Regions from separate parts of the Pedobacter superstes genome, predicted to be linked through region 2. Evidence: riboswitches for the same ligand, from Rfam matches in the RefSeq annotation. Region 2 holds a riboswitch; the other holds the start of a gene.

Region 1 (5,178 bases), on a different contig from region 2:
TACTAAATATCGAAGGTCCTGAAGGTAAATCCCGAATGGCTAAAATATGGGATGTTGCTGTAAAATAACATAGAGTATCCATGAAATTATTTTTTAAAAACTTTACGATTTTCAACTTTATTCTAATCGCTTTCTGTTTGAATGCAAATTCTCAGGAGGCCCCCCACCTCGAAAAGCGAGGTAAAGCCACGCAACTCATCGTAGATGGGAAACCCTATTTGGTTTTGGGGGGTGAGCTTCATAACTCCAGCTCATCGAACCTGGACTATCTAAATCCCTTATGGCAGCCATTAAAACAAATGAACCTGAATACTGCCTTAGTCGCAGTATCCTGGGAGCTGATAGAGCCTCAGGAAGGCAAATTTGATTTTTCTTTAGTTGATGGAATTTTAAGCGGGGCCCGTGAAAATAATATGCGGGTTATATTGCTTTGGTTTGGAAGCTGGAAAAATGGATTATCGCATTATTCACCGGAATGGGTAAAAAAAGATTATAAACGTTTTCCGAGAATAGTGCTTGAAAATGGAAGGTCGACAGAAACTATCAGTGCCTTAGGTGCGGCATCCGCCAAAGCAGACGCTAAGGCTTTTGCTGCATTAATGCGTCATCTAAAAACGGTTGATAGCAAAAAAAAGACGGTGATTATGGTGCAGGTCGAGAATGAGGTTGGTGTAATTGGTGGAACAAGAGATCATTCTTCTTTCGCAAATTCTGAATTTGCAAAACCTGTTCCTGAACAATTATTAGAGAGTATCCGAAAAAACAAAACCGATCTGCAGCCATCATTAAAAAAACTGTTAGAGGCGGCCGGATCCAAAACCAAAGGCACATGGACTGAAGTATTTGGCAATAATCATTCGGCAGATGAAGCCTTTATGGCCTGGAATTATGCAAAATATATAAATTCAATAGCTGAAGCTGGTAAAGCCGAATACAATATCCCCATGTTTGTGAATGCATGGATTGTACAACCGGAGGATAAGAAGCCAGGCGATTATCCCGGTGGAGGACCACAGGCGCATGTTCATGATATATGGCGCGCCGGTGCGCCGGCAATAGATTTTTTGTCGCCAGACATTTACCTTCCCGATACAAAGCGTATTACCAAAATGTATCATCATTCGTGGAACCCTTTGTTCATTCCGGAATCTTTTTCTGGCGAAAATGGGGCTGCCAACGCCTTTTATGTGATTGGATTTCATGATGCAATAGGCTACTCTCCTTTCGGGATCGATAATAAAGTGGATGAACCTTCCAAAACACCGATTGCAAAGGCTTATAACGTTTTGAGACAGTTAACTCCGGAGATAACAGCTGCACAGGCTGACGGGGCCATTAGCGGATTTTCACTTGATAAGGTGGATTCTGTTCAAACGGCGAGTCTTGGAGGGTACAAGATTACAGTAACTTTAAGGAAAAACTGGAGCGGAGTTACCCAGGTATCTAAAGGCTATGGATTGGTAATAAATACTGGCCCTGATGCTTTCACTGTTGCTGGAAGTGATATTGATGTGACGTTCGTTCCCCTATCTCCGGGGCCGAAAATGGCAGGGCTTTCATGGGTTAGAGAGGGTGTTTTTGAAGACGGTAAATGGAAACAGGGTAGATTATTAAACGGTGATAATATTATGATAAGCTATAAGCTTGCGGATGAAGCTCATGCTTACAGAACAGGTACAGGTGCCAGACTAACTACAGAGCCTGGCATATTGAAGATTAAATTATATAGGTTTGAATAAGTTATTTAGAAATGCGATAAAACTTTTTTAGTATAAAACCTTTATTCTAAAATACTCTTTTAAACCATAATTTGGGCTGGTTTGACTCGAATTTAACCCCTTAATGGTGTTAAAAGAAAATGCTTATTAAACAACTTTATGAAAACTTTCAAATACCAGCTTGTTAACGACCCCAGACTTTTTGAGGTTTGCCAGGACATTGAGGGAAAAAATGAACTATACTCTATTTTTGAGGTTCATTTAAGCGGAAGTCATTACGAGTATTTGTACAGAAATAATTCAAGCGGAGAATATACCTCAACTCCCGCATCTCGTTTAAGCTCTAAAGAAATCGCCCAATTAGGCGAAAGAGTTGAGATAGAATTACATAAAGAAACATCTTAACCCTTCGTAAAAGCATTTTATTTTTTTTGAATCCGGCTAACCGAAAAGCCTGGATAAGATAATAATCAATCGAAAATCACCAAATTTTCATTAGTTTTGCGGCGAAGGTAGCAGGCCCAAACAGGCCGCTTTAATAGGGAATACCGGTGTAAATCCGGAACAGTCTCCGCTGCTGTAACCTCAGATACCGCAACTGCATGATGCCACTTTTCGTTATGAATGGGAAGGCTGTCAGTTTAGAGGAAGTCAGAAGACCTGCCTTAAAAAACTTTGCTCATGCTTTCGGAAGAAAGGCCAGGAGGATATGATAAAAAACAGCCGGAATTCACGCTCAGCCTGCAGGAAATTGAATTTCCTGTCGCGCCCCCACTTATTTTATTTCATTGCATTTGTTGCAATTGTCTTGTTAAATTCTGCATGTCAGCAAACCCAATCTTCAAGGCAATCCCATTCGAAAATATTCGAACATTCGACCTTTACAAAAACTAAAGTTAAATATGCAAAAGGATTTGACATTCAATACTTTGCCGACTATAAAATCATTTCTATTGTAAATTACACCGGCACAAAAAAAGATACGTTAAAGTACGTTTTAATCCGGCGGGGAAATCCTGTACCCAAAGGCTTCCAGAAATCGCAGGCAATAGAAATACCTGTAAAGAAATTAATTGGAATGTCGTCCCTTCAAATCGCCATGGCCGATTTTGCGGAATCCTCTGATATTTTAGTTGGGCTCGGAAGTTTGAAATATGTTACTTCTCCTAAAGTCAGAGCCAATATAAAATCCGGAAAAGTACGGGAAATCGGAGAAGAGGGGACTATTAATACTGAAGTCATCATTTCTATGGATCCCGACCTGGTTATGGCCATGGGTAACCCAAGTGCCAGTTTTAGTCGTTATCAAACATTAATTGATGCCGGAATTCCGGTTTTATTAAATTCCGAATGGCTCGAAACCACACCTTTGGGCCGCGCAGAGTGGGTAAAATTATTGGCCGCATTAGTGAATAAAGAGGATCTGGTGAACAGGAAATTTGCCCGGATAGAAAAAGAATATAATCAGCTTGCAGAACTAGGAAAAAAAACCATTAACAAACCCTCCATAATTGTAGGGATGCCTTACAAAGGGTCCTGGTTCGTACCGGATGGAACCAGTTTTATGACAAAATTTTTTAATGACGCAGGTGCATCTTATTCTTGGGCTGATGTTAAAGGCACAGGAAGCATGGCCCTTAGCTTTGAGTCTGTGGCGCCGATAGCATTAAAAGCAGATTATTGGATTAACTCCGGGATTGCAAACAGCAAGGCTGATATCGCTTCTATTGATGTAAGGTATACCTTTTTCAAACCTTACAAAAACAACACCATTTACAATTTCAATAAAAAAGTAAATGATTTGGGATCAAATGATTACTGGGAATCAGGTGTAGTAAACCCTCATATAGTTTTATCTGATCTGATCAAAATTTTACATCCGGAAATTTTACCGAATCATACTCTGGTTTATTACAAACAAATCTTATGATGGCAGAAGAAACCAGGTTGTATGATGAATATCTTACAGGAGCAATTAGTCCGGTAAAGAGGATAATAATAGGAATACTTGTGTTGCTTCTTCTGCTCTTCTTTATGCTGGATGTGGCTCTGGGTTCTATAGCAATACCCATTAAAGAAGTTATTAAAATCTTTTTTTCTTTAGGATCCGACAATGAAGCCTGGGTCTATATTGTTGAAAAGATACGTATTCCAAAGGCCTTAACCGCAGTATTGGTAGGCTGCGGTTTATCGGTAAGTGGTTTACAGATGCAGACGCTTTTCAGAAACCCGCTAGCCGGCCCCTCTGTGCTGGGTATTACTGCCGGTGCAAGCTTAGGCGTGGCTTTGATTATGTTATCGGCCGGAAGCGTTACAAGTCTATATACCATTCAGGAACTTGGAATAAATGGAAGCTGGCTCATCATCATTGCATCATCTGCAGGTGCAGCATTAATTATGATGATTATTGTTGCAATTTCCAATTCATTGAAAGACAATATAATTATGCTGATTGTTGGTGTTATGATTGCGAATATAACTCTTTCAATCATCAGCATTTGGCAATATTTCAGTGCTCCTGATCAAATCAAGGAATACCTTTTATGGACCTTTGGATCATTGGGTGGTGTTACTGAACATCATTTACAGGTGCTGGCCCTGGTTGTAATTTTTGGATTACTTATTTCCTTTGCTTCGTCCAAACTATTGGATGCATTATTACTCGGTGAGAATTATGCCAGAAGCATGGGTTTAACGGTTACGCGTGCAAGAATATTAATTATATGCAGTACAAGCATTCTTGCAGGAAGTATTACGGCTTTTTGCGGACCGATTGGATTTATCGGAATTGCTGTTCCTCATTTAGCCCGTTCATTATTTAACACCTCCAATCACAGAATTCTAATACCCGGCTGTTGTCTTATCGGCACAGCATTAATGCTTGTTTGCGATATCATTTCACAAATGCCAGGAAGTCAAACCAGTCTGCCAATAAATGTTATTACGGCTTTAATTGGCTCCCCCGTAGTAATTTGGGTAATTGTTAGCAGAAATAATCTGAAAGGGTTTTGATGGAAAAGCAAGCTTTATTATACGTTAACAACCTTCTGGTGGGGTATAAAGCAGGTTCCGAACGCGAAAAATGTGTCGCCGGGCCCATAAGTGCTGAGATGCATGCCGGAGAACTCATTTGCCTTCTGGGTCCTAACGGTGCTGGAAAATCCACCTTTTTACGCACAGTAGCAGGACTTCAACATGCTCTTAAAGGAATGGTTGCGCTTGACGGAGAAAACGTTTTTAAGTTACGCCCCACTCAAATCGCAAAAAAATTGAGCCTGGTACTCACAGATTCTGTAAAATCAGGAAACCTGGATGTGTATTCGCTGGTATCACTGGGCAGATATCCTTATTCGGGATGGTTAGGCAGATTAACTGCCGAGGACAAAAAAATCATTCAATGGGCCATTGAATCTACACACATAGAGAAATTTTTAAACAGAAAAGTAAGTCAGCTAAGTGA
Region 2 (5,178 bases):
AGTTACTTCATATAATTTCTGGTGGTCGAACACACCATTCGTGATGTAGCGTGGTAATGCAAGAGATGCAAGATTGCAAACTGCAATTTCATCAGCAGAGGTATATTCTAATATTTCGGTGCAAAGATTTGAACTCTTAATCGTTCCAAGATTTTGCTGATTAGATTTCCGGTTTGCTGCATCCTTATATAAAAGATAAGGAGTTCCTGTTTCAACCTGAGCATCTAAAATTGCGAACCAAAGTTCCTGAGCCTTGACTGTTTTTCTTGCTCTTCCCTCCTGCTCATACTTTGTATATAGGGTTTCAAATTCGTCGCCCCAGCATTCGTGCAGTCCAGGTGCTTCATGGGGACAGAACAGACTCCAGTCTTCATTTGCTTCTACCCGCTTCATAAATAAATCGCAAATCCATAAGGCAAGAAATAAATCGCGGGCGCGCATTTCCTCTTTTCCGTGATTTTTCCGAAGATCAAGAAATTCAAATACGTCCGCATGCCATGGCTCAAGGTAAACGGCAAAAGCTCCTTTTCGTTTACCTCCTCCCTGATCAACATATCTTGCAGTATCATTAAACACCCTTAGCATCGGCACAATTCCATTACTGGTCCCATTTGTGCCGCTGATATAAGATCCTGTTGCCCTGACATTATGAATGCTTAAACCAATACCGCCGGCACTTTGAGATATCTTTGCAGTTTGCTTTAACGTATCATAAATTCCATCAATGCTGTCATCTTTCATTGTAAGCAAAAAGCAAGATGACATCTGAGGCTTTGGGGTGCCTGCATTAAATAAGGTCGGAGTTGCGTGAGTGAACCATCGCTCAGAAATCAGATTATACGTTTTGATAACGCTGTCGATGTCACTTTTGTGTATCCCTACAGCAACCCGCATAAACATGTGTTGAGGGCGCTCCGCAATCTCACCGTCAAGTTTTAACAGGTATGACTTTTCGAGAGTTTTAAATCCGAAATAGTCAAATCCAAAATCACGATCGTAAATTATGGTGCTATCCAGAATGATTGAGTTTTCATCAATAATTTCCATTACATCATCTGCAATTAGCGATGCTGCCTTCTCAATCTTCGGATCTATATACTGATGCAGTTTCCGCATGGTTTCTGAAAAAGACTTGGTAGTATTTTTGTGCAGATTAGAAACCGCTATACGGGATGCCAGCAAAGCGTAATCAGGATGTTTGGTTGTAAGGGATGCTGCTGTTTCTGCAGCAAGATTATCCAGCTCCGAAGTCGTTACTCCATCAAATAAGCCTTCAATTACCTTCTTAGCAACATCAATCGGGTCAACCAAAGAGGGGTTTAATCCATAGCACAGCTTTTCAATCCTGGCTGTTATTTTATCGAACTTTACGGTTTCTTTTGTTCCGTTTCTTTTTATTACAAACATTGAGGGGAGATTTGAGATGTGAGAGATGAGATTTGAGTACTTGCAAATCTCATCAGTTATTTAGTTCTATAATATTATGAATCAATTGAGATGTTAAGTTAGTAGACTGTCTCATATCTAAAATCTCACATCTCATATCTAGCAGATCAGAAATCCTCGTCCAGAGAAAACGCCTGACTTCCTTCATTTACCGACATGACACCGCTTTTCTGATAATCGCCAACACGCTTTTCGAAAAAGTTTGTTTTTCCCTGGAGTGAGATCATTTCCATAAAGTCGAATGGGTTTGTTACACCAAACATTTTGTCGTATCCCAGTTCAGATAACCATCTGTCGGCTACGAACTCGATGTACTGGCTCATAAGTTTGGCGTTCATCCCTATAAGTGCAACCGGCAAAGCATCAGTGATAAACTCTTTTTCAATACTAACAGCATCCGAAATTATTTGAAATACTTCTTCCTGAGAAAGTCTGTTTTTCAACATGCTGTAAAGCAAACATGCAAATTCACAATGCAGCCCTTCGTCACGTGATATGAGTTCGTTGCTGAATGTTAAACCCGGCATTAGTCCGCGCTTTTTCAGCCAGAAAATGGAGCAGAAACTTCCGCTGAAAAAAATACCTTCTACTGCAGCAAAGGCTACCAGTCGCTGAGCAAAACTGCCATTATCAATCCATCGTAATGCCCAATCAGCTTTTTTCTTCACACAGGGAACGGTATCAATGGCATGAAACAGGCGGTCCTTTTCGGCATGATCCTTAATGTATGTGTCGATCAACAAAGCGTACGTTTCGGAGTGAATATTCTCCATCATGATTTGAAACCCATAGAAGCAACGTGCCTCGGGCACCTGCACTTCATTCATAAAGTTTACCGCAAGGTTTTCATTTACAATTCCGTCGCTTGCTGCGAAAAATGCAAGAATGTGCGACACAAAATGCTTTTCTCCGGAATTCAGATTTTCCCAATCTTTTAAATCGCCGGAAAGATCGATCTCTTCGGCTGTCCAGAAACTGGCTTCATGCTTTTTGTACATCTCCCAGATAGCGGGATAGTTAATCGGCAGGATCACAAAACGATCCTTGTTTTCTTTGAGTAATATTTCGTCCTGTTGCATAGCAGTTTAAATTTAATTAATGCGAAACAGGAATTGACAAAAGACGGGTATTCCATAAAGCAGGAGCTAAACGGAGACGAGCTTCTGTCAAAACCTTATACGTGAAAGTTTTGACAAAATCATTCTGGCAGGTGTCTGGCTTGGAATATTATAGTTTATTAGTCATGGGTATATCAGTGATTAGTTTTATGTACTAATGACTAATGAACTTAAGAACTAATGAAATACCTCCTTACAGTTGCACGTCAGCCCGTGATTTTAACACGGTTCCCTTTTAATCATAGCTCGGCATTGCTTAACTATGAACCTGAATGAAATATGTGAAAGAACTTATTGAAACAAATATAGGTGTGATTGAATGAAGTGCACCGGGGAAGTTTTAAACAGGAGAATAGTTTTAAACAATATGGGCAAGAGGTGCCTTTAACCGGCTATTTCTTTTTGTATTTTATTTCAACAGATGCTACTCCCTCTTCAAGCATCCCAATTTTACGCGCAGCTTTCTTTGAAAGATCAATAATTCTACCAGACACAAAAGGCCCTCTGTCATTTATTTTTACTTTAACAGACTGTCCATTTTTAAGATTCGTTACCCTAACCTTAGTACCGAAAGGTAATGACTTATGCGCGGCAGTTCGTTTTGAATTTCGAAACTTCTCACCGCTGGCCGTCTTTTTCCCGTTAAACTTTTTTGCATAGAACGAGGCCTTCCCGGTTTGGGTTACGGTTTCTGAGCAGGAAGACAAAAAAAATAAAGACAGCAGCAGGTATTGACATCTCATCCAATAAAAGTAAAACTTATTAAAAAAAACAATCCCAAAAGTTTTCCACTTTTGGGATTGAATGTCAATAAACATTAAGCTTAAAACACCCTGATAAGAGATTATTTCTTTGCAGCGGGAATAAAATTCATCGAAATTGAATTAACACAATGACGGGTATTCTTCGACGTAAATCCTTCTCCTAAAAACACATGCCCTAAATGGCCGCCACATTTGGCACAAACAATTTCTGTCCGCATACCATCAGGATCTGGGATTCGTTTTACGGCCCCTTTAATTTCATCATCAAAACTAGGCCATCCGCAGTGTGAATCGAACTTGCTATCCGAAATGTAAAGAGGGTTATTGCATCGCTTGCACGTATAAGTACCTTTTTCTTTATTATTAAGGAGTGTTCCTGTCCCGGGATACTCCGTTCCTTTATTTACAATTACCCGTTCTTCTTCGGGAGTTAATTTATTGTATTCCATTTTCTTTGCATTATTAATTGAAGCTTCTTTTACAGTCTTTTTATCCTGCCCGCACGAATAAAATGCTATGCATAATAAACTTGCTATTATATATATGGTTTTCATCACATCAATAAGTTTTTATCACTCTCTATTATATACGTTTATTTGGCATAAAATAGTTTTATACGCTTAGAATTTATAATAGAAGCTGAATCAAATATAGCGGTACCTTTGTTAAGATTAAAAATTTAGCATGAAGATAACTTTTCTGGTATTAGGAAAAACAGAAGATAGCTATTTAAAAGAAGGAATAGAGAAATACTTGAAACGATTAAAACACTATGTCAAATTTGAAATAGTTGAAATACCTGAGTTAAAAAACACGAAAAACCTCTCGGAGGATCAGCAAAAACTAAAAGAAGCAGAACTTATATCAAAAAACTTAAGCAACACCGATTATATTGTTTTGCTGGATGAAAAAGGACAAGAATTTAGCTCTGTCCAATTTTCGGGATTTATAAGCAAAAAAATGCTCTCGAGCGTGCAAAACCTGGTTTTTATTGTAGGAGGACCGTACGGATTTGATAACAGTTTGCTAACAACAGCCAACGAAAAGCTGTCTCTTTCAAAAATGACTTTTTCACATCAGATGGTTCGACTTTTTTTTGTTGAACAGGTTTACAGGGCATTCAGCATTCTTAAAGGGGAGCCTTACCACCACGAATAATCACATTATAGACACAAATATTATGCTACCATCGGATTATAAAAGAAGATATAGATTCAAAGGAATAAATCCATCGAAAGAACAAAAGCAGTTTTGGTTAATGTTTCTGCTGGCTTTATTAATCGTAACAGCTATTATGTACTTTTTTTAACCTAAGAAGCTGGCTATTCGGCAGCTTTCTTAGGTTTTTTTGCCGTGGCTTTTTTTGCAGGCTTTACTTCTTCGACTTTAGCAGACACTTCTTCTTCAACCGCCGCAACGTTTTTTTCAACAGATACAGGTTCTTCTGAAGGCGTTCCTGCGGTCTCAGTAAACAGCGGAAGATCTTTTATCAGATTGAACCATGTAATGATTTTCTTCATATCAGAAGCATAAACACGGTCCTCATCATGCTGAGAGGCTACTTCTCTAAAATACTTGCGCAAAGTTACGCCATCAGATTTTGGATCAGGGATGGATGAAGAGCCCTTCATGTTTTCAAAAATATCAATCAGTTTCAGATCTTCATCTTCGCCAAAAATTGTAATATCTTCCAAGGACGCTAATTTTGCTGTAGTTAAATTCACTATCAGCTTTAATTTCTGTTCATCCAAACTTTCAAGTACAAATCCAGATTTATTTTGACCTATAATTTTATACAAACCCGGTTTACCTGAAACTGCTACTAATCCTTTTAAATTCATTTTTGTGAG

Evidence for each region. Region 2 has a riboswitch for cobalamin ahead of WG906_RS15725 (ribonucleoside-diphosphate reductase small subunit). Riboswitches for the same ligand answer to the same signal wherever they lie in the genome.
Region 1: linked by a shared signal. The riboswitch ahead of WG906_RS05795 (ABC transporter substrate-binding protein) and the one ahead of WG906_RS15725 (ribonucleoside-diphosphate reductase small subunit) in region 2 are both predicted to bind cobalamin.

What each region holds. Positions count from the first base shown of each region.
Region 1 covers NZ_JBBJCN010000002.1:84,332-89,509, forward strand. Annotated here, with positions in the region: gene WG906_RS05780 (PKD domain-containing protein) at 1-68, shown strand, start outside; gene WG906_RS05785 (GH35 family beta-galactosidase) at 81-1,739, shown strand; gene WG906_RS05790 (hypothetical protein) at 1,878-2,123, shown strand; cobalamin riboswitch at 2,212-2,400, shown strand; gene WG906_RS05795 (ABC transporter substrate-binding protein) at 2,428-3,648, shown strand; gene WG906_RS05800 (FecCD family ABC transporter permease) at 3,645-4,730, shown strand; gene WG906_RS05805 (ABC transporter ATP-binding protein) at 4,730-5,178, shown strand, end outside.
Region 2 covers NZ_JBBJCN010000005.1:394,607-399,784, reverse strand. Annotated here, with positions in the region: gene WG906_RS15730 (ribonucleoside-diphosphate reductase subunit alpha) at 1-1,407, opposite strand, end outside; gene WG906_RS15725 (ribonucleoside-diphosphate reductase small subunit) at 1,554-2,525, opposite strand; cobalamin riboswitch at 2,635-2,851, opposite strand; gene WG906_RS15720 (septal ring lytic transglycosylase RlpA family protein) at 2,957-3,307, opposite strand; gene WG906_RS15715 (methionine-R-sulfoxide reductase) at 3,409-3,882, opposite strand; gene rlmH (23S rRNA (pseudouridine(1915)-N(3))-methyltransferase RlmH) at 4,013-4,486, shown strand; gene WG906_RS15705 (DUF5606 family protein) at 4,651-5,169, opposite strand.